2 regions of the Pallidibacillus thermolactis genome follow, and region 1 is predicted to be linked to the other one. Evidence: riboswitches for the same ligand, from Rfam matches in the RefSeq annotation. Region 1 holds a riboswitch; the other holds the start of a gene.
What was found. Region 1 has a riboswitch for thiamine pyrophosphate ahead of OEV82_RS02235 (beta/alpha barrel domain-containing protein). Riboswitches for the same ligand answer to the same signal wherever they lie in the genome.
Positions count from the first base shown of each region.

Region 2: it holds a riboswitch for thiamine pyrophosphate, as region 1 does, so the genes downstream of both, thiT (energy-coupled thiamine transporter ThiT) here and OEV82_RS02235 (beta/alpha barrel domain-containing protein) in region 1, are expected to answer to the same signal.

Region 1 covers NZ_JAOUSE010000003.1:122,046-125,467, forward strand. The annotation lists gene fliD (flagellar filament capping protein FliD) at 1-916, opposite strand, end outside; gene flaG (flagellar protein FlaG) at 903-1,271, opposite strand; TPP riboswitch at 1,545-1,654, shown strand; gene OEV82_RS02235 (beta/alpha barrel domain-containing protein) at 1,749-1,934, shown strand; gene OEV82_RS02240 (thiamine phosphate synthase) at 1,924-2,340, shown strand; gene thiS (sulfur carrier protein ThiS) at 2,343-2,546, shown strand; gene OEV82_RS02250 (thiazole synthase) at 2,552-3,319, shown strand; gene OEV82_RS02255 (ThiF family adenylyltransferase) at 3,319-3,422, shown strand, end outside.
Region 2 covers NZ_JAOUSE010000011.1:41,992-45,413, reverse strand. The annotation lists gene OEV82_RS05915 (S1C family serine protease) at 1-1,185, shown strand, start outside; TPP riboswitch at 1,301-1,417, shown strand; gene thiT (energy-coupled thiamine transporter ThiT) at 1,489-2,085, shown strand; gene OEV82_RS05905 (dipeptidase) at 2,123-3,422, opposite strand, start outside.

The DNA of each region.
Region 1 (3,422 bases):
CTCGTATTATCGGTTCATCGGTAAAAGTGGTGTCCCCAATGGTAATATTGATACTTCCTTCTTTAAGTGCACCTGTGATTTGAATCGTATTTTGAATTTTGTCATCTTTTTTAGTTAACGTTCGCGTTTCTTTCTTTTCATTGACAACATAATCAACTTCCACGACATCATTAATATTTAACGTGTTTTTAAACTCAATCGTTCCATCTGAATGGACGAAAGCTACATTTTCATCTGTATCTGGCCAACTTTTACCCTCTTCTTCGGAAGTCTTAAAAATAACGTTGATCCCTTTTCCATTCACTTTAATTGAAATATCAGTAGAAAATGAATCCGATTCATTATTTTGTAATGTTTGTCCTTCTTTTAAGTTTAATTTCACAACTTTTCGATTATCGTGATTAATTTTAATTGATTCACTTTCTAATCCACCTTGTTTCCATTCAAAATCGGCGTTTTTAAACGAATCGCTAATAAAATAAAGGCCTTTATTTACATCAACTTTATGATTCTTATCGGCTGATATTCCTTCTGCATTTTTCATTGTCGCAGCCTTTGCTAATCGTGTAATCTCAGAAATTGTATACGTACCTGTTCCCGCTCCATTTGCTACCGTTGCTGTAACGAAATCTTCATTCGTACTTGTCACACTACGGATACGATAATTTTGCGTACGTGTAAATTCAAACAATTCATTCTGAAAGTCAAATAAAAGTTTATTAATTTCGCGATAAGCATCCCGCTTCCACTCTAACAATGTTTTTTCCTTTTCAATTTTTGTCAGTGGAATTCGTTCGGCTTTCATTAAGTCGGAAACGATGGAGTCAATATCCATACCACTTGCTAAACCACTAACCCGTACACCAACCATGATAGTTTCACTTCCTTTTCCATTCCTTCTATCAAATCTTCTCATTTATTATTAAACCGATTCGTTCCGCCATTGCCGCATATAAATCGAGCATTTTTTTTGGCGGCACTTCTCGAATGACTTCCTTTGTTTCCTCATCAATAATTTGGACATAATATTCTCCAAGTTTTTCATGCATCGTAAATTTTAAAGCAGTGTATGTAGGGCTCAAAAAATCATTTAAGGCTTGGATTACATCTTGAACTTGTTTTTTACCTCCATCAACTTGTCCTGCTGCTTTAGGACCCTCATATCCTTTTGTATCATATTTGGACGGATAAATCTCTTCTTTTAATGAGTTTGTTAGCCTACTTACTGTATCTGTATTTACCATTCGATGGGAAGCAATATGTTTTACCATTCAACATCCCCCTAAAGTTTTTTCGCACATAGATATCTACTTTTTTTATCGGCATAAAGAAAAAAGATTTAACGAATAAATCATATATTCAAAAGATAACAGGCTTCATTCCAAATACAATCCTTGTACACACAAATATAACGCTATGATTGAAACTTTTTTAATGAAAAGGCGCTCTAAATTCAGATTAAGAAAAAACTGGTCACCGTTCTGTAAATAATGTTTGCAAATACAGAAAAGTGTGTTAACATGGAATCGTTAAAAAATTTAATATTGAACCACTAGGGGAGCCTTTGAGAAAGGCTGAGATTAAAGTGTGGACTTTAAGACCCTTAGAACCTGATCTGGACAATGCCAGCGTAGGGAAGTGGAATTTTGGAACATGACCAATTTGGTTCATGTTTATGTTCACATGCCACTTTCCGCAATGGAAAGTGGCTTTTTAATATTCAAATGCGCTTGAAAGGAAGGACTTATGTGGAATTACACGCCATAACAGACGGGAAAAAAACCGCTACAGAGTTGGTCAAGGCTATTTTAGCCATTGCTGATGAGGTGGACTATATCCATATTCGAGAAAAAACAAAACAGACAAGTGAAGTCATTCAACTGGTAGAGCAGCTTTTAACAAAAGGTGTACAAAAAAAAACTCGTGATCAATGACCGGCTGGATGTTGCACTATTAACCGGGATACCGAATGTTCATCTTCCTGGAGCTGGATTGCCTGTCAAGTTAGTCAAACAAAAATTTCCTGAAATTAAAGTGGGTGTAAGTGTACATTCACTAGCAGAAGCGGTTATCGCAGCAGAAGATGGTGCTGATTATTGTCTATTTGGCCATGTATTTCCAACAAATAGTAAAAAAGGGATACCGGGAAAAGGGACAAAATTGTTGAAAGAAATTGTGCAAAAAGCAGGCATTCCTGTTCTGGCAATCGGCGGGATCACACCCGATAATATGACAGAGGTTGCGGCCACAAAAGTAAGTGGCATTGCAGTAATGTCGGCTATTCTTTCTGCACAAAATCCAAAAGAAGCAGCAAAACTTTTTCGGAAAGAAAGGGATTGATTATGCAACTCGTTATTAACGGTCAACAAGTGGAAGTGGAAAATGGGATCAAAAATATAGAAGATTTATTACACCATTTCCAATTGCAAGAAAGAATTGTGGTTATCGAACAAAATGGGGAAATAGTCGAAAAAGGACAATATGACATTCAACCCGTCAATGACGGTGACAGAATTGAAATTGTTCAATTTGTTGGAGGAGGATGAAAAACATGTTAAAAATTGGAGATAAAACATTTCGGTCACGACTATTATTAGGTACAGGAAAATTCCCGTCCTTTGAAATTCAAAAGAAAGCCGTTGAAGTGTCTGAGACGGAAATTTTAACGTTCGCAGTAAGAAGAATGAATATTTTTGAACCTTCGCAGCCAAATTTTTTAGAAATGCTTGACCTTTCAAAGTATTCCCTGTTACCAAATACCGCTGGAGCAAAAACGGCCGAAGAAGCGGTTAGAATTGCCAAACTTGCCAAAGCTTCAGGTTTATGTGACATGGTAAAAGTCGAAGTCATTGGCGATGATCAAACATTATTGCCGGACCCGATTGAAACATTACGCGCATCTGAAATGTTACTGGAAGAAGGATTCATTGTTCTTCCGTATACGTCCGATGATGTGGTTTTGGCAAAAAGGTTAGAAGAGTTAGGTGTTCATGCCATTATGCCGGGCGCTTCTCCGATAGGATCCGGTCAAGGGATTGTCAATCCTTTGAATCTATCATTTATTATTGAACAGGCCAATGTCCCGGTTATTGTGGATGCAGGTATCGGGTCACCGGCGGATTGTGCCCTGGCGATGGAAATGGGGGCGGATGGAGTATTATTAAATACGGCCGTATCGGGTGCAAAAGACCCGGTAAAAATGGCAAAAGCAATGAAGTTAGCTGTAGAAGCGGGCAGACTCGGATATGAAGCAGGACGGATTCCGAAAAAATGGTATGCTGAGGCAAGCAGTCCGACAGAAGGAATGTTAACACCATAATGGAACGTTATTCACGACAAATGTTATTTTCAGAAATTGGTGAGGAAGGGCAAAAAAAGCTACTGGATAGCCATGTCCTCATTGTCGGCGCAGGAGCACTTGG
Region 2 (3,422 bases), on a different contig from region 1:
CACGATGATCAAAAATTCAAACTAAAAAATAGCATGAAAAAACGTTGGTTTAAAAAAGTAGTTTCCTATTTGTTAGTCGGTGTAATAAGTTCGGCTTTAACCATTTCAGCGATAGCTTATTTTGATCTACCTTTTGAAAATGGCGATCACTCATCTAATTCGACACAGCTACAAAATAAATCATCTGATGTGGAATATACTCCAACCTTTGCTTCAGCTGACAATGCATCTATAGCTGATATAGTTGAAGAATTATCTCCTACAATTGTGGGGGTAATTAATTTACAACAGCTTAACAACCAGTTTTATTTCCAACAAGAAAATGTCCAAGCTGGAACAGGTTCTGGAGTTATTTTCCATAAGGATGATCAATATGGATATATTATTACAAATAACCACGTCATTGAAGGAGCGAATGAAGTTGAAGTTTCTTTATATGATGGTGAAACGGTAAAAGCTGAAATAGTTGGAGCGGATGCGTTAACCGATTTAGCAGTATTGAAGATCGATCAAGCTCATGTTGATAAAGTTGCAAGTTTTGGTGATTCAAGTAAATTACGTCCAGGAGATGAAGTCATTGCAATTGGTAATCCACTAGGACTTGAATTTTCTAGAACCGTTACACAAGGGATTATTAGTGCAATTGACCGAACAGTTGGAGTAAAAACTTCTGCAGGTGAATGGGAATTAGATGTAATCCAAACCGATGCAGCAATAAATCCAGGAAATAGTGGTGGTGCTTTAATTAATGCAAGTGGAGAAGTAATCGGTATAAATAGTTTAAAAATTGCCGATGAAAGAGTAGAAGGTTTAGGTTTTGCTATTCCAGCGAACGATGTTCTTCCAATTGCAGAACAATTAATCGAGAATGGACAAGTCAAACGACCATTCATCGGAATCGAAATGTATGATATGGCTGACATTGTTCAGTTTTATCGTCAGAGTATGTTCGGAAATATTGAACAAGGTATTGTTGTAGCAGGGGTTAAAGAAGGTTCACCCGCTGCAAAGGCTGGTCTGAAAGTAAATGATGTTATTGTAGGTATTAATGGTAATGAAGTGAAAAATACAACTGAGCTACGAAAATATTTGTATAGTAAAGTGAAGCCTGGAGATACTATAGAGCTTGAGTTTTATCGTGAAGGTAAAAAACAATCCGTTTCAGTAAAAACGAATGAAAGTTGATTACACATGAGTTAGAAATAGGGCTGTCTTTATGACAGTCCTAAATTTATACGTTTTTCATATAAGCGTTGTATTTTTCTTGTTATCGTTTATAATTAAAGATGATATGAAACAACGTTTCCACAGGGGGAGCTTATGCTGAGAGTGAATAAATTGACGATATGTCTTTTTATTCTGACCCTTTGAACCTGTTCAGTTAGTACTGGCGTAGGGATTGTGGAAGAAAAGAGAATGTACGTAATCTTTTCTCCTTTTCTGAGCTTCCTATGGAACGTTTCGTTAAATTACATAGGAGGTTTTTTTATGCGCACAAATCAATTACAACCACTCATTGAAACATCGATTTTGGCAGCATTAGCGTTTATTATCGATTTATTACCATCGATACAATTAGGACCATGGATATCTATTTCCTTCGCAATGGTCCCTGTGTTCATTCTATCTTTTAGATGGGGATTTAAATATGGTGTATTATCTGGATTTCTCTGGGGAGTACTTCAAGTAATTTTCGGTGATGCTTATATCCTTCATTGGTTTCAGTTTATAATTGAATACTTTGTTGCATTTGCTTTTATTGGTTTTGCCGGATTGTTTATGGGAATGATACAAAATTGTTTTGACGAAGGGAAGAAGAACATTGGTTTTTTCTATATAATAATAGCTACATTTGTTGGTAGTTTTGCTCGTTATCTAGTTCATTATATTGCTGGTATAGTTTTTTGGGGAAGTTATGCGCCCGAAGGCCAACCGGTTTGGTTGTACTCTTTAGTCGTAAATGGTCCAGCTGGATTAGGTTCATTCTTGTTCTGTATTATCGTACTTATTTTATTAATTTCAATATCCCCTCGTATATTAACAGAAAGTAGAAGGAAAAATATGTCTGTACGACTAAATAAATAATTTTTAACCCCCATCCAATTAAGGAAGGGGGTACATCTTATTTGAATCGTATTTCAGCCAATTCATTCCAATATTCACACATCGTTTGCATCCCTTTATAAAAATTCTCTAAATGGAAATGTTCATTTGGAGCATGGAAGTTTTCACTATCTAGAGAAAACCCTAGTAAGACAATTGGGACTTGTAAAATTTGAGCAAAGTCAGCGACAATTGGTATAGAGCCACCGCTACGAATATAAGCTGTTTCGGTACCGTAAATTTTAGAAGCAGCACGACCTGCTGCTTGAATTGCCGGGTGATTAAGCGGTGTTACAAAAGGAGCACCGGAATCAAATGGAGTAATTTTTACTGTCACTCCTTTCGGTTTATGTTTCTCAATATGTTGTTTAATAAGTTCTAAAATTTGTTCAGGTTCTTGATTGGGTACTAAACGACATGTGATCTTTGCGCTAGCTTGGTTTGGTAAAACGGTTTTAATTCCTTCCTCTTGAAAACCGCTATACATCCCATTAATTTCTAATGTTGGACGATAACTCGTTCTTTCGTAAAAACTGTATCCAGGTTCACCAAATAATTCAGGAACACCAAGTTCTGTTCTCACCTTTTCATCGTCTAATTGTAAAGCATTAATCGCTTGTTTTTCCTCATCTGTTATTGATAGTACATTATCATAAAATCCATCGACCATTATACGTCCTTCTTCATCATGAAAAGTGGATAATAATTGAACGAGAGCATGGGCTGCGTTTTGAACACCGCCACCATAGGCACCGGAATGAAGGTCGGTTTTTGCTCCTTGAATGTCAATTTGTAAACCAGTTAATCCTCTTAATCCGTATGTAATGGAAGGTTTTCCTTTTTCAATCATACCAGTATCGGAAATCACTAAGACGTCAGCTTGCAATAATTCCTTATTTTCTTCAATAAACTTAGGTAAGTGAGGGCTACCGATCTCCTCTTCACCTTCAATTATTATTTTTATGTTTATTGGTAGCTTCCCTTCCGTTTTTAATAATGCTTCCAATGCTTTTATATGCATAAAAACTTGTCCTTTGTCATCACTGGCTCCGCGTGCAAATATTTTGCCATCGCGAACAGTTGGCTCAAAAGGTGGTGTTTCCCATAAATGTAATGGATCTACAGGTTGAACATCATAATGACCATAAATTAATACAGTAGGCTTATGATCTGCATGGATCCAGTCAGCATATACGATAGGATGACCTTCTGTTTCCATCACTTTTACATTTTCCATGCCAATTCGTTCTAACTCGTTACTTAACCATCTAGCCGCCTTATGTATATCTTTTTTATGTTTGGATAATGCAGAAACACTA